DNA from 3 places in the Paenibacillus sp. OAS669 genome. Region 2 is predicted to be linked to each of the others. Evidence: riboswitches for the same ligand, from Rfam matches in the RefSeq annotation. Region 2 holds a riboswitch; each other region holds the start of a gene.
The links. Region 2 has a riboswitch for cyclic di-GMP ahead of GGC63_RS17570 (transglutaminase-like domain-containing protein). Riboswitches for the same ligand answer to the same signal wherever they lie in the genome.
Positions count from the first base shown of each region.

Region 1: another riboswitch for cyclic di-GMP. It lies ahead of GGC63_RS02665 (hypothetical protein); the one in region 2 lies ahead of GGC63_RS17570 (transglutaminase-like domain-containing protein).
Region 3: another riboswitch for cyclic di-GMP. It lies ahead of GGC63_RS10150 (methyl-accepting chemotaxis protein); the one in region 2 lies ahead of GGC63_RS17570 (transglutaminase-like domain-containing protein).

Region 1 is NZ_JADBDR010000001.1:684,036-691,577, forward strand. It holds gene GGC63_RS02650 (THUMP domain-containing class I SAM-dependent RNA methyltransferase) at 1-535, shown strand, start outside; gene GGC63_RS02655 (adenylosuccinate synthase) at 707-2,008, opposite strand; gene GGC63_RS02660 (LysR family transcriptional regulator) at 2,118-3,017, shown strand; gene GGC63_RS02665 (hypothetical protein) at 3,265-3,564, opposite strand; cyclic di-GMP riboswitch class I at 3,665-3,755, opposite strand; gene GGC63_RS02670 (MDR family MFS transporter) at 3,836-5,059, opposite strand; gene GGC63_RS02675 (esterase-like activity of phytase family protein) at 5,206-6,693, opposite strand; gene GGC63_RS02680 (DUF1450 domain-containing protein) at 6,890-7,117, opposite strand; gene GGC63_RS02685 (heme biosynthesis protein HemY) at 7,151-7,453, opposite strand; gene thrC (threonine synthase) at 7,532-7,542, opposite strand, start outside.
Region 2 is NZ_JADBDR010000007.1:254,588-262,129, reverse strand. It holds gene GGC63_RS17595 (DUF5808 domain-containing protein) at 1-784, shown strand, start outside; gene GGC63_RS17590 (GGDEF domain-containing protein) at 792-1,982, opposite strand; gene GGC63_RS17585 (hypothetical protein) at 2,143-2,817, opposite strand; gene GGC63_RS17580 (YkvA family protein) at 3,025-3,417, shown strand; gene GGC63_RS17575 (class D sortase) at 3,629-4,315, shown strand; cyclic di-GMP riboswitch class I at 4,388-4,478, shown strand; gene GGC63_RS17570 (transglutaminase-like domain-containing protein) at 4,489-5,292, shown strand; gene GGC63_RS17565 (collagen binding domain-containing protein) at 5,525-7,542, shown strand, end outside.
Region 3 is NZ_JADBDR010000003.1:499,413-506,954, forward strand. It holds gene GGC63_RS10120 (NAD(P)-dependent oxidoreductase) at 1-393, shown strand, start outside; gene GGC63_RS10125 (MerR family transcriptional regulator) at 476-889, opposite strand; gene GGC63_RS10130 (exosporium protein C) at 1,083-1,508, opposite strand; gene GGC63_RS10135 (copper amine oxidase N-terminal domain-containing protein) at 1,772-2,638, shown strand; gene GGC63_RS10140 (hypothetical protein) at 2,662-2,961, opposite strand; gene GGC63_RS10145 (BMP family protein) at 3,206-4,237, opposite strand; cyclic di-GMP riboswitch class I at 4,513-4,597, shown strand; gene GGC63_RS10150 (methyl-accepting chemotaxis protein) at 4,729-6,441, shown strand; gene GGC63_RS10155 (low temperature requirement protein A) at 6,647-7,542, shown strand, end outside.

The sequences.
Region 1 (7,542 bases), on a different contig from region 2:
GGCTGCGATGATCGGGTGGAACTTGGCGCCGGGCCTCAGGCGCACCTTCGCCGCCGAGGCGTGGCCTGTCGTGCCGGAGGCCCTGTGGGCCGAGGCACGGGAGGAAGCCTTCGATCTCGTGCGGGACGATGTGCCGCTCGAGATCACGGGCTCGGACATCGACAGCAAGGCGATCGATGTGGCGTTGGCCGCCGCCAAGGCGGCCGGGCTGGCGAAGGAGCTGAGCCTGCAGGTGGTGCCTGTAGCCAAGGCGCATCCCCGCGGCGATTATGGCTGCATTATCACGAATCCGCCGTACGGCGAACGGCTTGGCGACAGCAGCGAGGTCGAGAAGGTGCTCCGCCAGCTTGGCGGGGTAACCGCCCATCTGCCTAGCTGGTCCACCTTCATTCTGAGCCCAAGCAAGCAGCTGGAACGGTATATGGGCCGGCCAGCCGATAAGAAGCGCAAGCTGTTCAACGGACGGATCGAATGCAACCTTTATCAATACTTTGCTCCCGGCGGCCTCTATGGCTGGCGCAAAGATGAGAAGTAGGAGCCCGGTACGTCGAAATAAGTTCCAGTTCACCGTTTAGAGCTCTGCCATGCAAAGCAGCAAGCCCTATCTTCCTCCCTAGAACAGGGCGGCAGATGGGGCTTTTTTTGCAGAAGATCATCCTGCTGCTATGACTCTATATCCTGGAAAGTAAGAGGGCTGACCGGCTTCCTATATCTCTACTTCTTCCTCTCGCCATATAAAATGCTCCCGCCGAGGGCCGTTCGATATCGAGCGTATCGGAACGCCGATCTGCTTCTCCAGAAAGCGGACGTACTGCTTGGCTTCTTCCGGCAGCTCATCGAATGTCTTGATTCCCGTGATGTCACATTTCCAGCCGGGGAGCCATTCGTAGACAGGCACGGCCTGCTCCAGTCTCCCTGTCGTCGGAAACTCCTTCGTCCGTTCCCCGTTGATCTCATAAGCGGTGCAGACCGGGATGCGGTCCAGATAGCTCAATACGTCGAGCAGTGAAAGAGCGACCTCCGTAGCGCCCTGCACCATGCAGCCATAACGGGTGGCAACGGCGTCGAACCAGCCTACACGGCGGGGTCTGCCCGTCTTGGAGCCGAATTCGCCTCCATCACCGCCGCGTTGGCGAAGCTCGTCCCCTTCCTCACCCTGCAGCTCGGTAACGAAGGGCCCTGCTCCTACGCAGCTGGAATACGCCTTGGCGACAGCAATAATGCGCCGGATAGCATAAGGGGGAATCCCCGCTCCAACCGGAGCGAAGCCTGCCAAAGTCGATGAGGAAGTGGAATAGGGGTATATCCCGTGATCCGGGTCGCGCAGAGCACCGAGCTGTCCCTCTATCAACACCGATTTACCTTCATGCAGCATTCGATTCAGCAGCGAAGTCGTATCGCACACAAACGGCTTAATCGCCTCGCCTTCCTGAAGCAGCTGCTCCATGAGTGATTCCACTGCAAGCGCATCCTTGTGATACAAATGCTCAAGTATAATGTTCTTCGATTCCAGCGCTTGCTCCAACCGTTTCAGCAGGCGCTGCCGATCGTATAAATCAGAGACCTGAATGCCGATTTTCAAATATTTATCCGCATAAAAAGGAGCTATCCCGGATTTCGTAGAACCGAATTGTCTGCTTCCGAGCCGTTCCTCCTCCAGCGCGTCGAACAGCAAATGATAGGGCAGTACGACCTGGCAACGATCCGAAATCCGAAGCTGAGGTTCCGGAACTTGGCTTGCCAGAAGCTTCTCATACTCCTGAACCAGGCCGCTTATATTGAGCGCAGCACCCGGCCCTATGACATTGATAACCCGTTCGTGGAAAACGCCGGAAGGAAGCATATGCAGCACAAACTTGCCGAATTCATTGATAATCGTATGCCCCGCGTTGTTGCCTCCCTGAAATCGAACCACCACATCCGCATCGGATGCCAGCAAATCCGTTACCTTCCCTTTCCCTTCATCTCCCCAGTTCGCTCCTACGACTGCCGTTACCGTTCCTTTCAAAGAGTATCCTCTCCTTTTGATTTTGTTAGCCTCACATTGTCATTATATTGGTTATTGTGATATAAAAATAATGAATAATATGAATATCTACTATAAATGGAGATAATGGATGGAGACGAATCTGGAAGGATTAAAAGTATTTTTGGCCGTGGCCAAAGCCAGGAGCTTCTCGAAGGCAGCCGAAGCATTGTTTATCACCCAGCCTGCGGTCAGTCATTCGATCAAGCAGCTGGAGGAGCAGCTGGGAGGCCCTCTGTTCTTTCGAACCTCCAGGGGCGTTAAGCTGACCGTAGAGGGGGAGGTGCTGCTTCGTTATGTGGATCAGGCGTTCCAGCTCCTGGCTGAAGGAGAGCGCAAGCTGATGGAAATGCATCAGATGCTTGGCGGCGTCGTGCATATCGGAGCTAATGATACCATCTGCAAGCATGTGTTGATGCCTTACCTGGAATCGTTCCACAAGAGCTATCCTCAAGTGAAGATGCATGTGACGAACCGTACGACGCAGGAAACCGTCAAGCTGTTAAAGGAAGGGAAGATCGATTTTGGGGTCGTGAATCTGCCCATTACGGATCATCAGCTAACCATTCGAAGCTGGAAGCCGCTGCATGATATCTTCGTTGCCGGAGCAAGCTATGCCGAGCTGATGAAAAGGCCGGTGACAGCCGCCGAGCTTGCCCTGCAGCCGCTTATTATGCTCGAGCGGGACAGCAGCATTCGTCAATATGTGGAACGTTTTTTCAATGGTCAGCAAGTTAGAATCACTCCGGAATTCGAGCTGGGAAGCATGGATCTGCTGATCCAGTTCGCCAAGGCGGGATTAGGCATTTCCTGCGTCACCAAGCAGTTCGTCAGCGATGAGCTGGCTTCGGGCGAGCTGTTCCCGGTGCTGCTGGAGCCCGAAATTCCTCCCCGTCATATCGGTATCGTGACCTTGAAGGATGTCCCGTTATCTTTTGCGGCTACAACGATGCTTGATCTTTGTCTGAAGGACGGACCTGCCGCTCCATAGCCGGATGGAAGCAGCTTCTTATGAACAAAATGGCAGTTGCGTTAGTTAAGACGAACTCTAAACTCCGACAAACATCTTTTTCAGTATGGCTATGTTAATAGTCGAAGAGGATTCCGCAATATAGTTAAATTCGGCCGCTTTTCCATTAGGCGGTTTCCTTTTTATCGAAAATGGAACAGTTGGATTTGACATAGCCATATATAAAAAGAATGCACCGCTGCTTGCAGCAATGCATTCCTTTTGGCGGCTAAGCCAGCCTTCTTGCTTCGAGTCTGCAGCTTAAGTAATCGTACAGGCTCAAAAACAAATCGTTCACGAAATCGCACCGAAACGAGAATTTCACTTCCCCGCGCCAGTAAAAGGTCAGCAGATGGCTGTTTTTACCCATAACCATCTCTACGTCCCAACAGGGATGCTGCAGCTCGAACACTTCCTGGTTAATAAACATCTTGGGTCCTTCATTAGACAAATATACGCCGATCAAATTGCTTCCGAGCTTTGTAAAAAAGCCTTGCTTGGTCATAAACTCCCGTTCTTCACCCGACATGGCGAGACCCCCCTGACTGTAACTTTTGCGTACCCAAACACGACGAAAAGACCCCTCTGAGCCTAGGCAGGAGTCCGCTATCTATGCGTAACACCGTTCCTTCGGCAGCTGGCTGGCAAGAACCTCTGCGAGGATTCGTAGCCCCTGTAGCTTTGCGTCACAAGCTTTCACCTGCTTTGCCTTTTCGAGATCGAATCTGTCAATTCGCGCAACAAAATACGACATCCCTAGCATATAAGATAGGCCCTAAGGAATACATATTCTTTAATACCTAATTTCGCGAATTTTCCACGGACTTTAGACCTAATTTATAAATTTGTTCTCCCCTGCGGTAGAATAAGGTTCCGAACAAGGTAATCACAGCCATTGTGACAAATAGTCCCGATCCGCCCCAATGCGTAAGCAGGACACCCCCCACCATCGGACCTATGAAATGTCCCAAATTATTGAACGATTGCGCACCGAAATAAGTGCCCCTCATACCTTCCGGTGCCAGCCGGTCTACCAGTACGTTTGCCTGCGGATAATTCAGAATTTCTCCCAGCGTGAAGAAGAACATGGATAGCATAAAACTAATCCAGCCCGCCGACAGAGCGAATCCGATATCCCCTACGGCAAACATCACGTTCCCGATTGCAATAGCTGTCATCGGCCCCCACCGTTCGAACAGTCTTGACAACGGAACTTGAAGCAGCACGACGACAACGGCATTCAGGCTCATAAGCAGCGCGAATAGCGAGGCGCCGCCGGCAATATTTTGTTCAATATATTGCGATAAGGTCACGGTCATCTGGGAGTATCCGATCGCTCCCATGATAGCGCCGCCGATATAAAAGCGGAACACCCTGTCTTTTCGTACGATATTCCATGCGGATAATATCGTTACACTGCTGCGTTTCTCCCCCTCGATCCGTTTGATGCCGAACCTGCGCAGCAGCACTCCCAGACCTGCCGCATACAGAAAATAAAATAACCCCGTAACCATAAATGGCAGCCAAGCTTCCATCGTACCGAAGAAAGCGCCGAGCAGCGGTCCCACTGATACGCCGACATTAATGGCAATATAGCGTAAGGAAAATACTTTGAGCCGTTTTTCCTTGACCGTCACGTCCGCCATTAACGCCTGGGATACCGGTTCATATAAGGAACGGCAAAGTCCGTTCAGCATATTGAGCAGCATGAATGCGACCGGAGACTTCACCAAGGCAAAACCAAAAAATACGAGCACCCATCCGTACAGTGCCGCCAGCATGATGGTTTTCCGTCCCAGCCTGTCCGACAGCGCTCCTCCGACGAATCCTCCTACCGTGGAGGCTAACGGCCCTAATCCGATAATCATTCCTATGAGAACGGGACTGAGCTGCGTATCCTTGGATAAGTAAATAGCCAGAAACGGCATACTCATAGAGGAGGCTGTACGGGCTAATATGGTTCCGAAAAGAAGAACGTGGACAATGGGATGATATTCACGAAAAAATGATGCTAATCGCTGCATGCAGTGTTCTCCTTTGCCGCCAACTCTAGTTTTTCTACCATTGGTAAATAAAAGATTTACTCATTATACTTCAAAACCTCCATCCTGTCTTTAGTCAAAAAAAAGAGAGCCTCCCTCATGGGAAAGCCCTCTGGAAACATGTATTGTTATTTTAAATCTTCACTTACCTTGATCACGTACATTTGAGACGGGTTCTGGTTTAGCTTCAATTTGCCCTGATCATCGTAGCCGTCCACGCCAAAGTCGTTGTCGTTTACAACCGCAATCGTATTTTTATCAATGACTGTCAAGCCTTCCAATTTTTCATGTGGATAGCCTAGCTTGGCGACATCGACAACCAGTTCCTTCGTAACAGGAACGATTCCTTTCTCTTTCAGCTGCGCTATCGTCAGCTTCTCCAGATCGTTGCTGGCTTCAGTGCCTAACAGATTCGTTGCTTTGGAAAAATCCGCTCTGTAGATCCGCTTGAGCTGCGCTTCCTCTCCCGCGTTTTTATCGCGCTCGTCTACCAGAACTACGTCAGAGCTAAGCGCGGACAAGTCACTGATGACGACATCCTTTTGTTTGACATTTTTGAAGCTGCTTGCGTTTTCAGCAACATAGACGTACTCGCCGATGATTTTCTTGTTGGACAGGTCCATCTTTAAAATCCGCAGATGGCGGGATTCTTCGCCGGTCTTTTTATCGGGTACCGCCATCGGACTTTGAATGGAGGTGTACAAATATTTCCCGTCCGGAGAAATGGTTACGCCCTCGAAGCCGCGATTGGCAATGCGGTTATTGTATACTGCAGGCAGCGTATCATAGATTTCCATCTGGGCGCCGGCAGCCACAAGCTTGTCCTTCGAGCCTTGAGGCACATAGCGGCCGATGACCGTTCCATCTCTCTTCACTTGAAGGATGGACGGACGGTATTCATCGGACAGCCAGAAGGTATCGTCGCTCGGGCTGTAGGCGATGCCCTCCAGATCCAGGCCATCCGGATCGTAGCCCAGCTTCTTCGTGCCAGAGCCGTCATACGGTACCTCGTCGTTTCCTTCCAGGTTCGGCATTCCGGTCAATTCAGAGGTCTTGGAATAGACATCCGTTTTGCCTTCCGGTAAATGCAGCTTGATCGTTTCCAGCACTTCGATGGTTCCGTTCGCCGCTTTTATTTTATATATGCGCGGAACGTACTTGTCGTCCGGGAACGTGCGCAGCTTGTCCTTGCCGAATTCGCCGTTCGGGCCGCGATCAGCCAGCGTATAGAACACATCGGCCGGATCGTTTGGCATGTGAAGCAGTCCGGAGAAGCCGCCTTCCTTAATTCCTGCCGTAAGCTCGGACGGGTTTTTCCATTCATGGATGGCCTCTACTTTAGGCTGCTCCTTTAGCTGAATCGTCTGGGTCGCTTCATTCCACTCTACCTGCTTGCCGAGTGCTTCACTGAGCGCACGCAGCGGCACATAGGTACTGCCGTCGATGACGACTGCATCTTGATCCAGCTTAACCGGCTTGCCGTTGGATACGATATTGAACTTAACCGCTATCTCCTCCAATGCATTTTGCGCCGCTCCGGCCGCCTGCGTCCCCATTAAAGCAAAAACGGCCAGTGATGCGATCAGCCATTTTCTTTTTCTTAACCACTTTTTCATAGAACCCCTCCGCACTCTTCATCGTAGACTCACGATTTCAAGTATAGAAGCGATTTGTTTATGGAATATGAAGGCCATTTGAAGATTTTGTAAAGACAACCTCATAGAGCCAGGACTTCACTTCGAAACCTCCGGGTACTTTGCAGAATTAAAAAAAGAACGCCTAGCTTCAGCTAAACGTTCCCTTAATGTACAACTATCCTTTTTTGACATATTTACTGGCTTTCTCGATGGCTTCGTCCTCTGTAGCCCCTGTAACGTAACGGCCATTGATATAAATGAATGCAAATCTGGAGCAAGGACCACAGTACGATTTGCACGCCACTTTAATGTCGGCGTCCGGAGCCAGTTTTTGAAGCTTGGGCAGCGCCGTCTTCATCTTCATATGCTTGCACTTATCGCAAACGCGAATATCATTCGCCATGGTGAACCCAATCCTTTCGTAACCGAAGACGGCTTAGTGGTCTCCGTGGTTACCCTTGCTAGGATTGGTAACAGCAAAGCCCTCTTCTGGCGTATAGAAATAATCGATGCGCACGCCATCCAACAACGGCTGGTCTTTTTCCAGAATGACATCGATGTTCTTGTCCGTGCTTACGACTACGTCCTTATCAGTAGGCGTATCCAGGCTCATGCCATAATGGGCATGATCGCCATGGCTGTGCGTAATGTAGACACGCAGCTTCAAATCCTTGTTTTCTTCTTTTTCCAGCTCAGCTAAAAGCATTTTGGCGGCATTGCGCGAAATTTTGCAATTCATCTGTATGACATCTCCTACTGATTGTTTTCTCCTTATTGTAAAGAAACCTGTCCGGGAAAGCAACCTGATCCTGCCGATTTATCGGGCAG
Region 2 (7,542 bases):
AGTGAATCTCGTCTTGAACCAGGCAAGGCGCCGGTATACGTCTTACTTGTGGTTGGTAATAGCGATTGTTGAGAGTATTCACTTTTGGCTCATTGGCTTGTTTATGACTAGCAGCAATGAACCGATGGAGGGTGTATGGGTCACAGTTACCTTGCTGTTTATAGTGGTTCCTGTAGGGGTTATCTTGTATGTGTATCGCAAGATTGCATCCTTGGAGCGGGAAACATTGGAACAGGACGGCAAAATAATCTATACGGACGACGACGAGTATTGGAGCAATGGATTTACGTACCATAATCCTCAGGACCGGAGTATTCTAGTTCCGAAGCGGGTCGGGATAGGGGAAACGGTGAACACGGGCACTTGGGCCGGAAAAATCATCGTGGGAGGAAGCATCGGGGTGGCGGCTGCTGTCATCATCGGGGTCTCGTTCATGCTGATCCGTTCCGAGCTGACCCCGCCTGTCCTAACCGTGACCGACGGGCAGAGAATCCAAATCGATTACCCGATGTATTCTTATGACTTTCAGCTGGCAGATATTAAACAAATGGACCTTGTAGATACGGTTCCTTCCGGAATCAAAACGAACGGGGAAGCGACGGATAAGCAGGCCCGCGGCCATTTTCGCCTCAAGGATCTAGGCAATGCAAGAATGTATATTTTCAAAAACAATCCGCCGTATATTCGGATCAAGCTGGATGAGGGGTACATTTTCTATAATGAGAAGGATCCGTCACAAACGAAGCAGCTATTCGAGCAAATTCAGGGACAGATAAGCAAGTAATGACCTTCTAATCGATCGGCTGCACTTGCGTGCCAGGCTCTTCCACTCGGCCGCGATACCAGCCGTTTCTTCCATTATTTTTGGCCATGTAAAGGGCTTTGTCGCAAGAAGTGTACAGCGTCTCCGGCAATGTGCGCGGCTCGGGAACGACAGTGAGAACTCCCATACTAATGGTGTATTTCATCGGTAAATGAGAGCTCATGGGTCCATTAAGCGTCTCTTTGATCTGCTGGGCAACCTCGTTGGACCGGGCTTCGTCTTTGCCGGGCAGCAGGATGCCAAATTCATCGCCGCCATAACGTACGAACAAATCGTCCGGACCAAGAATCTGCTTGATTCGGGCAGTAAGATCTTGAAGCACTTGATCCCCGGCGTTATGGCCGTAAGTATCATTAATGGCTTTGAACCAGTCGATATCGAACAGCATATAAGATAGCGGCTGTTTCCTCTTGGCATAATCGTTGAGATACTGAACTGCATGGGAAGTGAACGTTCGGCGGTTCAGCGTGCCTGTCAAATCATCATAGCTTGCGAGGCGGATCAGCTCCTGGTCCGCTTTTTCTTTTAACAGCAGAATAAATCCCGTGTTCCCCAAAATCATCACGATATAGAGAGCCAGGAACGCAATCGTCTGAAAAATTCCGGGGGTAAACAGGCTGCTCTTTGCAGGGACAAGCAGAGCAACGGTTCCTCTGACCAAAGAGGAGGCAATAACAAAAAGATAGAGGTATCCCATAATCTTCATAAGCAGGGTATGGGCTTTTACGACGACCAGCCGGTAGACGGGGAATACGATAGCTGCAGTTATAAAAGAGGAGTATGCAACTCTCCAATTTTCTTTGTTATACAAGAGTACTATCAGCTGGAATCCAAGGATACTGAGGAGCGTAACGATAAAATATATCTTTCGTGTCGCAGGGCGAAGCTCTTTTTGCAGACTCATAATGGCTAAGATCTCAAAGGACGCTCCAATAAACAGGATGGAATTGGCAAGGGATATTGACAGCAAGTCGGGAATTTCTCCGCGGAATGCCTGAAGAAACCAAGTCGCGGTCTGAGCGCATTTGGCTAAAAAGAAGGCTTTGACGGTAACCTCTTTGGTGTGATCATGCCAATAAGCGCTAATGAGGATTAAGGTAAATAAATGTCCGATGCCTAGAGCGATAAAGATTGTTTTTGCGTCCAAGAGCCAATCCATTAGGAGCCACCATCTTTTGAGGGGAAATGTCCAGCCATTTGAGTATAACAAAGTCCGGGGCTCTTATATACCTTTGTTTCGGGGCGGCTCCGCAACGGAAATGGATTTCCCGACAAAAAAAGACATCCCTATGGATGTCTCGCAGCATCACTTATTTTGGCTACAGCTGGATGGTCCCATTCGTAGACTGTGCCGACTCCTGTAAATGATAGGTTACCGCAGCTGCTGCTGCTTTCGCTTTGAATACCGTACTCATATCGAAAATGAGCAGCTTCGCCGGTTCTCCGGGAAGCCCATACTGAATGGACAGATACCGGCCTATCCTTTTCGTTGCTTCAGGAGTGAGATAGCCGTAGTTGTTGGACAAAATGGATTGCGTCACCGCAGCGGCCCCCGTGATTTTATATAGCGGCAGCTCAAAATACTTGTTTTTCCAATCTATAACAACCTTATCCGGTGTAACATATATTGCGGTCATTGCGGTCTGTGGAATTTGCGGAATGCCGTACTTATGAAGGCATGAAAAGCTGCTGTGAGCCCCCATTCGATACTGCTTCCCAAGCCGTTTGTTGTTCACATAGGTCTTAATAAGCCATATGGCGAGAGCGATGATGAACAAACCTTTGACGATAGGGAAATCGTCGACGATAGGAATTCGAAGGCCATCCTCAATGAATCGTGACAGGACGAACGCAGCCGCAAACAAGATTGCTGTGATGAGAAGGTTTTGCTTGAACCGCCCATTCCATTGGATAAGGGATAGGAGGGTTTTGAATATAAACAGCAGGAAGAAAAAAGAGAATAATCCTAAAAAGACATAAAGGATAGAAAACATGGTGCAAACATCCCTTCGGATCCTTTGGTAACATTATATTCATAATAACAGGTTGAAAATAATTGGTAAACGCTTCCTGATAGGATGATGGATAAATTTGTTGAAAAAGAAGGAAATAGGGCGGTGAGTGTAGAAATGGAGCGGATGCTGAACCTGCGCTATGTTCGTATAAGGGTCCGGCTGATTGAGAAAAGGATGTGATCGGAAATGGAAAACTCCAAATACGAAAAGCATTATTCGGAGCAAGGATTCTGGTCCAAGCTGAAAAAGCATGCGAAGGATGCCGGATCCAAAGTCGTTTACAGCGGGCTGCTCTTATACTATGCGCTTCAAAGTCCTTCTACGCCGACAAAAGCGAAGATTCAAATTTATGGTGCGCTCGGCTATTTGATCCTGCCGATTGATATCGTTCCGGATATGCTGCCTGTCGTAGGCTATGTGGATGATTTAGGCGCTTTGATGCTGGCCATTGGTGCCGTTGCCATGAACATAGACAATTCCGTTAAGCAAAAAGCCAAAGAGAAGCTGAAGGATCTTTTCGGAGACGATGCCGTCAACCACCAGGACATTATAGATATCGACGCTCACATCGTAGAATAGAGGATACTAAACAGGAAAGAGCACCGCACAGTGCTCTTTTTGCATGTGTAACGAATGTATTCAGCAATGCGTTTGTTAGTATACGAGTGATAGGATCCGATAGTCTGCCGAAACGGAAGCTGATAGGTTTCAGATTGGCTTCCCTTTTTTACCAAATAGAAAATGTTTATAATGAATGAGATAGATCCAACCATCACCGGAGGTAGAAGCCATGAGGATCAAAAAAATCATTTCCGCAGCGTGCATTGTCGTTGGAATTGCTGTGATGGCCTACCCGACGGTGAATGACCGTTACGAGAGCTATAAGCAGCAGCAGATTTTAGAGCAGTGGCAGGAAAGCTTGCAGTATCTAGATCAAGCCGGTTCAGATCCGGAGCCAGAGCAGGAACCGGTCACGGTTCCTTTGCCTGCGCCCGTTCCATTGAGTGCGGATGTGGTAGAGGTCCAGCCCGCGCCATTGAAGGCGGAACCGACCCCAGTCCCTCTATCTATCGGGCAGAAGAATGTGGAGGGTGTCCTCAAGATCGATAAGATCGACTTGAAGCTTCCTATTATCAAGAACGCAACGGCGGCGAATCTGAAGCTGTCGGTTGCCAGTATGGCGAATACAGGCAAGCCGGGAGAAATCGGCAATTATGCCATTGCGGGACATAGGAATCTTACGTATGGCAAAAATTTTAACCGCTTGGATGAAGTGACCGAGGGCGACCTCATAGAGGTAGATACGGGGAGCAAGCAGTATCGCTATAAGGTAGAAAGCAAGCAATACGTACTTCCCGAGGAAGTATGGGTGCTGAAAGGAAACGGCAAAGATCGGCAAATTACGCTAATTACCTGCCATCCTATGGAAAATCCGACACATCGCATCATAGTTAAAGGAAAATTGATAGAAGAGTGAGCATTTAGAACTAGAGAGGAAACAAATGGTATGCTATACTCATAGATAACCAAATAAGTTTTCGGTGCTTTCCACCGATAAAGGCAAATTCAGCGAAAGCTGGAGACGCAAAGCTATAGGGCCTTCCCTGGTCAAACTACCAGGATGGCAGCCAGTTACCGAAAGGAGAGTCTATGTTTCGTACATTAGGAGCATTGTTGCTGATCGCTGCGCTATTTCTGACTACGGCGCCTAAAGTTACCCATGCCGCTGCCGGACAACCTGTTCTGGATAAGAGTTCTCTGAGCAACGGGATTATTAAGGTCCATTATGCGGATCTAGAGCATAAGGCACTTGTGCGTGTAACCAAGGGCGAGGTCCAAATGGATTATAACCTGGTGGACGGGGCATCCTACCCTCTGCAATTGGGTGACGGCAGCTACCATGTACTGGTTGCGAAACAGATTTCCGACAACAAATATCAAGTGATTTTGCAGGAAAATGTCGACGTGAAGACGGTGAATGAGCAGGCCGTGTTTTTGCAGTCCATATCTATAGCGAGCTGGAACGAGACGACCAAAGCTGTAGTGGAGGCAAAGAAACTAGCCGCGAATGCTGCAACCGATGAAGATAAAGTAAAAGCGATTTATGCCTTTTTGACGCAAAACTACAAATATAGTGAGAGTAAAGCACAAACTGTAGACACAGGCTATATCCCTGACTTGGATAAGGTATACGAGGAATCCGGCGGAATATGCTTTGATTATGCTGCTACCTTCACGGCAATGGCCAGAAGCTTGGGAATCCCGACCCGATTGGTAATGGGATACGAGGTCCATGCCCCCGAGGTGTATCATGCGTGGAATCAAGTATATCTCAAGGATCTTCAAGAATGGGTCATTATCGACACCACCTATGACGCGTCCCGTGTACAAAGCGGGCAAGAGACAACTATGATAAAAAACAGTGCCGATTATGTTGTTACTGAGATCTATTAAGTAACTTCCATTCGCCTAGCCGGCGGGAAATCGCAGCCTGAAGAATCTGCATTTGATGCGGGTTCTTTTTTTTGTGCAATCGAACAGCGGCCTGTTGTTCAGAAATTATTCAGATCGGTGATTTACAATGACTTCGGTAATGAAACCGTAGAAGGATTTATGAAATTAGACTACGTGAAAGGGGTGATAAGAAGGGTTTCATTCATAGTAAGACGAGGGAAGGGAAAAACATATGTGGAGGAAAAAAACCAGTGCGCTGCTGATCGCTCTATTGTTTGTTATCCAGAGCCTATCGGGAGTCGGTTGTTTGACTCAGGCCTTTGCCTCAGGCACTATTACCGGCAACATCATCAACAGCGTAACCATGACGGTATACGACAAAGCAGGACAAGTCGTCACCGGCAATGTATACGAGCAGGGCTCCAAGGTCCGATTGGATTACACCTGGTCCTTGCCTGACAACCATGGTTACCACAGCGGGGATACCTTTGCCTTCACGCTGCCGCAAGCGTTCTTGCTCTTCAATGATATCAGCGGGCCATTACGGAACGGTGATGAAGACATAGGAACGTTCAAGGTCAGCAAGGACAGTCACCAAGTGCTCATGACCTTCAACAGCTATATCGAAAGTCATAGCCAGGTGCGGGGGACCCTCACCATTGACACGCAATTCGACATCAAGACAGTAACAGGAAGCACGACGCAAGTTATTAAAATTCCGGTTCAATCCGGAGAGCAGGTATTTACCCTTATCTTTAAGCCTAACGTCACATCGACCATCGGAAAAAGCGGTGTTCCTCAAGGCTTTAACCCTAAGAACATCGATTGGACGATTGATGTGAACAAGTCGCTGGACTCCGTGCAGCATGCGGTTGTCACCGACCCTATGCCGGCAGGCCTGGCGGCACCGGTAACGGTTGCCGTTTATAGCCTTAATGTAAACCTGGACGGCTCAGTAACCCAAGGCTCCTTGGTTGACGCCGGCAAATACAAGGTGGACACGGCAGGAAATGTTCTGCAAGTAAGCTTTACGAATAACCCGATCCAAGGTGCATACCGGATTCAGTATACGACTCCGATCACGGATTCCGGCGTAAGAACGTTCGTGAATACGGCAACGTTTGAAGGAAGCAACAAGCCGGCCTCTCAATCTGAGGCGACGGTGACCATCCAGCGCGTGAGCGATCTGGACAAGCATCCTTCCAAGTATGACCAGGCTGCACAAACGATCGATTGGGCCATCCAGTACAACTACAACGAGAAGTCCATAGCACAATCAGAGGCCTATTTATTCGATTCTTTCAATGACTCGCAAGAATTGGTTACCGGCTCTTTCCACGTATATCCTGTAACGTTGGATGCTACCGGCAAGGAGCTTCTGGGCACGGAGCTGCCTGCCTCGGAGTATACGGTAAGCCCTGTAGCTGCCGCCGCGGGTAAAGCAGGCTTCAAGCTGCAGTTCAAGCATCCGGTGACATCGGCCTACAAGATTACGTATCAGACGAAAGGCGTCAACCGTGTGATTGACGATGCCACGATAACGAACAATGTTTATTCGGGCAGCGGGACTTCCGCAAATCCGTCCAAGCAGGATATCAAGCAAGCGGTTATCGTGAAAAGCGTTGGATCCGTGGATTATGCCGCCAAGACCGTCGCATGGAAGCTCACCATTAATGGCGACAGTCAGCCGATGAGCAGCATCAAGGTGACGGACACCTTCCCTAAAAAAGGGCTGCGCCTCATTCCTGATTCGCTCGTTGTGAAAGCCAAAGACGGCACGGTGATTCCGGCAGCCCAATATGCTGTGGACAGCAGCGTTCAACCGGATCAAGGGTTCATATTGAATTGGAAGGACCCTCTTACGGAGCCTGTCACGGTAAGCTACACGACGGAATTCCATGCTGATTGGATCAGTCCTGCGGGGAGCACGATTAGTTTTATTAATGAAGCTCAAATCGACTGGATGGACGACGCTTCAAACGCAAGGACGAAAAAGGTTACCGCAACCTTCACTCCAAGAAATGAAGTGAAGCAAAACGGCTTCAAGAATGGTTCTTATAATGCTTCGTCTAAAGAGATCACGTGGACGGTAGGTGTCAATTACAATGGGAAAGCCGTTGCGGATGCCGTGATCGAGGATCTATTGGAATCGAAGCAGAAGCTGGTTGAAGGCTCCCTTAAGCTGTATAATATGACGATTCCTCCGAACGGAAACCCGTCGAAGGGGACGGTAGTCGATAGCACGTATTA
Region 3 (7,542 bases), on a different contig from region 2:
CCCGGGTTGGCTGCCCTATACGACTTAGCACTGCTAAGTGCCATGTATGGGATGTTCGGGGGGTTCTTCCATGGAGTTGCTATGGTCCGTTCGGAGCAGATCAAAGCGGAAGCGTTCACGTCCATTGTGATTCCCTGGCTTCAGGCAATGTCGGCCTCTCTGCCTCTGTTGGCGAAGTCAGTTGATGAAGGTGATCATCTAACGAACGTCTCCAGCCTTTATGTCAACCAGGCGGGATTTATTAATTTCATTGACGCGTGTCGAGAGCAGGGCGTGAGTACGGAACTGATGACTCCGATTCAAGAATTGATCAATCGGGGGGTTGCAGAAGGCTACGGTACCGATGGACTTTCGAGGCTAGTTGAGCTTATCCAGAAACCTGTTTCGGTTTAAACGATTGCCAGCAGCTTGTCGGAATTTTAGAGAAAGGTCAGTTCTAGACCATAGAGATGGCCTTTTCTATATCCTTTTTAGCTCATAGAGTTTGGCTTGATTGTTCAGCGGAAGCGATCGCTGTGCTTATCATCGCTTTCTGGCCTCTCATTTTTTCAATACGTTGCTCGAGTTTGCGCTGTACCGTAGTCATCGTTTGAATTTGTTGGACGATCTCTGCATGTTTTTCCTCATAGGCTCCGAGCATTTCCTCACAGAACTCATCACTATCATAGGCATCTAAATTTTCATGGCACTTTAAAATTTCAAGAATTTCCTTCGTTGACATACCGAGTTCTAAATAAATTTGTATTGTTTTGATTCGCTTGATGTCAGCCTCGTCAAATTCCCGATAATCATTATCTAAACGCTTTGCGGTCAGCAGCTTTTGCTTTTCGTAATACCGGATAGAACGGGCGCTGACGCCGGTTGCTTTCGAAAGCTGGCTTATTTTCATCGGATAGCCCCTTTCATAAAGATGGTATTTCTATTATATAGGTACCTTCCATTACTTCCAAGCATTGAGCGAAGCGAGCAAATCATTTTCAAAAAAAAAGCAGCCCACTCCCTTGCGGAACGAGCTGCTTTTTCTCACTTAGAAAATCTATTGCTGATGCTTTTGTAAGCATCTTTCAGGCATAGAGGCGCTGTTAATTTCTGGTTTTAACAGCTAATCCACTAAACGATATAGGCCCTACAACATCCACTCTTGTATTTGCAGTAAGATTTTCTGCCGTGACTGTGTAAGCATGGGCACCTGCTTTTACATTTCTATCTTCAGCCTGGAAGGTAACGATATAATTTTGTTCCGAACCCGTAGATTCGATGCCTTGCTGCGTGTTGAAAATTTCTGTATTATCGCGGAAGACTCTAAAACGAATCTGCGCAATGCCTTTGATACCTCTGACACCAATGGAAGCTACCAAATCTACACGATTCGGTTGAGAATTCGCTGGAATCCGTATAGGGATCGATGCTATGCCGGATTTTTGCGGGGAACGCCGAATAGTGAACGATCTGGCCGGGTTGAATTTACTAAGCGGCTGGACGGCTGCTTTATCAAGAATACGTACCAAAAATATCAGCTCCTCTTTTTTTTGATACATCAAGATATGTAAGAGATTAGTAAAATGATTGGACAAACATTTAATAGAAGCTTCTTTTGGAAATCTCCACTCATGCCGATAACAGACGGGTTTGAAATAAAAAAATGGAGCCCTTTTAAAGAGCTCCACGTAGATTTATCGCGAATTTTCATTTTCCATTATATGGGTTACCAATGACATAGGGTATAATAAGACTCAGAAACTAAGAAGTACTTACAACAAGGGGGATTAGAATGGTAATTAAAAAAACAAAGCTAATTGTTTCCTTATCGCTTTTGATAATAGGTTTGTCGAGTTTTGGGATTAAAGACATTAACGCATTGGAACAAAAAATACTTATTTATCTTAATGGCCAAGAAAAGACAGATTGGAATCCTCAATTCATAGATGGACATGTGTATGTACCAGCTAGGTCTATTGCTGAATCTTTAGGTGCTAAAGTAAGTTGGGATGACCAAAGACATGCTGTAGATATTAATGCCGACATCAAAATGATTGCTTCTATTCCAGAGGAAGAAACTTACCTGTACGCTTTAAATAAAGCTGATAACTTGTATAAAGAACTAATATTAAGTATCAAAGGTGTTAAAAAAGTTTTCAATTGGGACACCATTGCTATGATAGAAGATTTACCGCAATTGTCTTATTTGGATTTGAATAATGATCAAAAGAAAGAGTTGGTTATTATTTTAAGCCAAGGTCATGGCACAGGCTACTCTAATGAAGCTATTCATATTATTAATCCTGAAAACTTTACGGAATATAATATAGAAAATCCGCTAGATATCGTTAAAAACAATGTCACAACAAGAATCATATCTGATACTGAAGTTGAGATACAAATAGGTGATGCGATTTCCAAAATAAATGTAAAGGATGTCCCTTATCAATATTCCCAACTGTTCCCGACTAACATTTCTGAAATTAGATATGAAAATTTTATTCAATATGAAGTGTCCAATAGTACAATAAAAGCAGCTGTTGGAGTCGAAGGAGATTATTTGAAATCTATAGGGGATATTGTAATCGAATATTCGTTTAAAGATGGCGGGTTTACAACGAATAATATTTCATTTAAAAAAACGAGCTTGCCTAATTAAGTTTGAAACATAACCAAGTAGAATCATTTGCTTTTACCAAGGTACACCAGCAAACTAATTACCGACAAAATCGCAACGATAATAAACATAATAAAAGAAACAGGGTCGCCGCCCATGGATAATGCATCGGAGAGAATTCCTATTTGATAAGTCATAAAAGCGGATACTAGTAGACAAATACATAGGATAAGGCTGATGGTAAATCCATTCACTAATGGATAGTGCTTCTTCTGGAAGAGGATCACTAGCAAGGAGACAATAAGAACAATGATCAACAATAGATAGATCGGTCTAAAGTTGGTAAAAATATTTGCACTCTCCATATAATCCCCCTGTCATCTGCAATGTGAATCCCGTTTTTTCGATGCATCTTTACTATTATTCTTCGAACCTCATTATTAGTATATTTCTTCCAGAAACAGATGACAAATCCGACAGAGAGATGTTGACCTTCCTTCTTCATTCGTCTTATTACATCGAATAATAAAAAGCACTTCTCTACCCCTCTCGAGAGTAAAAGAAGTGCTCTTTGTACAAACCTAACGTATCGTTATCCGAGCGCAGGTTTTAATAATTTGTAAATTCAGGACCGGTATATTCAGTAGGAATCACAATTTCACCAGATTGGATTTTATCGGCGAAAGCTGCAATTTTGTCCTTCACATCTTGTGGAACAATAGGTGACAGCACAAGTCGAACGGCATCCGGATTCTCAAGTCCGATTTTTTTCACCGTATTTGGCTTCCATGTGCCTTCCGTCAAATCTTTAATTGCTCCGTATACAGTCAGGCTTGCATCCGAAATCGCAGATCCAATGAAAACATCAGGTGCATCGGCATAATAATCGCGAACGTTAGCGAATTGGTATACGCCGTTCTCGCGTGCCGCTTCGGTAACGCCGTTACGGGCCATGTTCAGCATGGTGAAGATCATATCCGAACCCGCGTTAATTTGTGCTTGAGCGACTCTTTTCGCTAGATCAGCATCTTCCTGATTGCCCGTAAACGTGGTAAGGAGGGTTGCGTTAGGATTGGTGTGCTTCACACCGTCGGCAAAGGCTGCGCGTCCCGCTAGGCCGGGACCTACGCGTGCGCCGGAAATATGGGAAACTACGTTGGTTTTAGTCAAAAGTCCTGCTGCAGCGCCCGCCAGCCATGCGGATTCTTCCTGCTTAACTTGATAGCTGGACAGGTTGTCGCCGGTCAAATTCGTTTGTGTATTCACAAATTTTATTTTTGGAAATTCTTTGGCTACGAGCTTTACTGCTTCCGAGCTTTGCCCTGCATGAGCAATGATCATATCCGGGTTTTTCTTAGCCAATTGACGCAATGCATCCGCGATTTGTGCGGTATCATGCGGGATATTTTCCACGTAGGTCGCTTTGATTCTGAAATCCTCTTCTGCCTTTACCAATCCGCGGTAAGCAGATTCCATAAAACCGCCATCCTTGGATGAACCTGGAATCAACAGGGCGACTTTAGCCTTTTTATTATTGGTGTGAGACGGGTCCTTGCTAGCTTCTGCAGTAGCTAAACCGGATGTAAATACAAGTGCCATAGCCAAGCTCGACAAAGCCAATTTTGAAAGAAGTTTTTTCAAGATGTACCCCTCGTTTCCAAAAAGTAGTTTTGTCCGGACAAATCAGAGAATAAACTAGACTTCATTTTTTGTCAAATTATGCCGAAAAGAAATAGAGGGGGTGAAACAATTTTCGTGGAAAAACGTCATTTACAGGCCTATTTTCCCTAGAGCAACCATGACGATTATCCTAAAATTCGACATTTCGGTACGTAAAGTAAGTATTTAGTTTTAGTAAAGAGGTCTTGTATTTTTCAAAACGCTATATTATACTTTGGCCAAACGATATACCCATATCACGAAAAAGGCAAACTTCTCGAAAGAGGGGGACGCAAAGCTTCGGGCCTAAGGATTTTGATCTACGGCAGCCGGGCCACCGAAAAATGGGGGGAAGTCCATCCCTTTTTTTGGGGATGGACTTTTTTTGCCGCGTCAAAATGTTTGAGTTCTTTAAAGTGATAAAGCGTTTAGTGTCTCATTACACAAATATTTCAATGGGGGATGCTTGGATCATGAAGTTTATCCAGAACTTGCGAATCAAAACGAAAATAGGCGGAATGCTGGGGCTTTCCATCGTGTTCCTGCTCATTATCGGCATTACAGGCTATTTCGTCATGGACAAGATGGCTAACAATGCCCGCGTTATGTACGAAGAAACCTTGATCCCGAATAGTCTTGTTGAAGGGCTTCTGTTCGGTAATTCGCAAATGGATTCCTTGCAGCTTGAATTGCTGCTGGCGAAAGATGAAGCGATTATTAAACAAATTCAACAGCAAATTACTCAAACCCGCGATAAAAATCAGGCTATACGAAAAAATCTCGAACAAATCACGTTGTCCCCGAGAGCACAGGAGCAGTACCAGCACTTCGTCGATTTAATCCCTAAAAACAACGATGCCAAGAAAAAAGTAGATGAATTGGCCGTTGCCAACCAAAAAGAAGCGGCGCATAAGGAATATGTAAATTCGTTCAAGCCGATCCGTGCGGAGATGATTCAAAGCCTGGAGAACGTTGTTAAGTACAATGAAGAGGATGCCAAAATCTTTTACGATAAAAGTATTGAAAGCTCCAAGGTGGCAACCTCCATCATCATTGTTGTTACAGTGCTTGCCGTTGTTCTTTGCTCCTTGATCGGGTATGGCGTTGCTAATATGATCACCAGACCGGTCCGCAGTATCCAGCAATTGATGGCTAAAGCGCAGGATGGGGACTTAACGGTTAACGCTACATACCAATCCAAAGACGAAATCGGTCTTCTTTCGAAGGATTTCAACGGAATGATCGCGAGCCTTAGAGAAATCATTGCGAAGATCGTCTTTGAATCTCAGAACTTGTCTGCAAGCTCGGAGCAATTAGCAGCGAGCTCGGAGCAATCCGCCCAAACCACCCATCATGTCGTTGCGGCCATTCAGGACATTGCCGGAGGCGCAGATCAGCAGATGCAGAGTACTACCGAGAGCGTGAGAGCAATGGAAGAGATGGCGACCGGCATCAATCGGATTGCAGAATTTTCGGGCAACGTATCCGCCATGTCCATGGAAGCTTCCAAGGAAGCTGAGGAAGGCAACATTTCGATCCAGAAAGCCATGTCCCAAATGGATATGATCCGGGAATCCGTGAGCGATTCAGCCAAGGTGGTTAATCAACTGGGGAAACGTTCCGATGAAATCGGTCAAATTGTCGATGTTATTACTGATATTTCGATGCAGACCAATCTGCTTGCGTTGAATGCCGCCATTGAAGCCGCGCGAGCGGGCGAACACGGAAGAGGCTTTGTCGTCGTAGCCGACGAGGTTCGGAAGCTGGCGGAGCAGTCGCGGCAATCGGCGGAGCAGATCGCGGAGATTATTCAGCAAATTCAAGGTGAAACCCGTTCTGCGGTGATCGCCATGGAGAAAGGCAGCAAAGAAGTAGAGCACGGAACCGTGATCATGCAGGAAGCGGGAGAAGCTTTCCGCAACATTATGAATGCGGTGCAGCAGGTTGCTTACCAGATGCAGGAGGTCTCTGCAGCATCAGAGCAAATGTCGGCAGGCACCGAGGAGATTACTGCTTCTCTCCATGATATGAGCAGCATTACAGAAGCCGCCTTCTCGAAGACGGAAAGTGTAGCGGCCGCCTCAGAGCAGCAGCTGGCTACAATGGAAGAAATTTCGGAATCCGTGAATGCATTGACGCGGATGGCTCAAGAGCTGCACGAGATGACTTTGCGCTTTAAGAGCTAATTGCCCCCAGCCGGAGGGGATACATATCAAACCGCTGTTGGTTCTTTAACCGGCAGCGGTTTTTGCATATTATCCTATTCATAATCGGCTGCATCATTTAAGATAGGGGTAGCAGACAAAATCTGATGGAGGGCTCAGCTCATACAAAAAGCAAAGGAGCATAATAATGAAGGAACACACTAAGGGGCACCAACTCCATGCAGCGATTGCCGATAAAAAGGTGACCTGGCTGGAGCTGTTTTATGATTTACTTTTTGTAGCAGCCGTTTCAAAGGCAGGTCATGTCTTGCTGCATACCGAATCCGGCTCCATTCCGGCAGAATACTTAACGAAATTTTTCCTCATCTTCGTTCCAATCTGGTGGGCATGGGTAGGGCAGTCGCTCTTTGTCAACCGGTTCGGGCAAGATATCTTTTCCCACCGAATCTTGCTGATTCTGCAATTATTTTTTGTATTGATCATGACAGCCAGCCTGTCGGTCGATTTTGACCAGTACTACGTTCCATTCTTAACAGGTTATGTGGGTTTAAGAGCTATGACCGCCGTCCAATATCTTTCGGTCCATAAGAAAGAGGAAGCCGGAAGAAGGACCACGGCCCGTTTTTTAGGAAGCAGCTTCTGGGTAGGTTTGGTGATCTCAGCTTTATCATTATTCTTTGACTCCTGGATTCGTTATGCCGTTTTGTACGCGGGAATTGCTGTAGATATGTTACTCCCCTTAATCGGCCGGAAGTTCTTGGTCAAAAGCCCGATCCATACGCACCATTTATTAGAACGCTTCTCCTTGTTTACACTCATTCTTCTAGGCGAATCGGTCGTCAGCATCCTTTCCGTATTGCAGTCGAGCCATTGGACATGGCAGACGATTTTATTTGCATTGCTCACGTTTCTATTTATTATCGCGATGTGGTGGCAGTATTTTGACAATGTCGAAAAAAAGGTGGACAAGACGCTGGAGACAGCAGGCCAGACGATCATCTATGGCCATTTATTTGTTTATTCATCCCTGTGCATGATCGCTGCTTCGATCCAACTGTTATTTTTGGAACAGCTGCATTATAAATATATGCTATGCTTTATTTTTGGATCGGTATTGCTCTA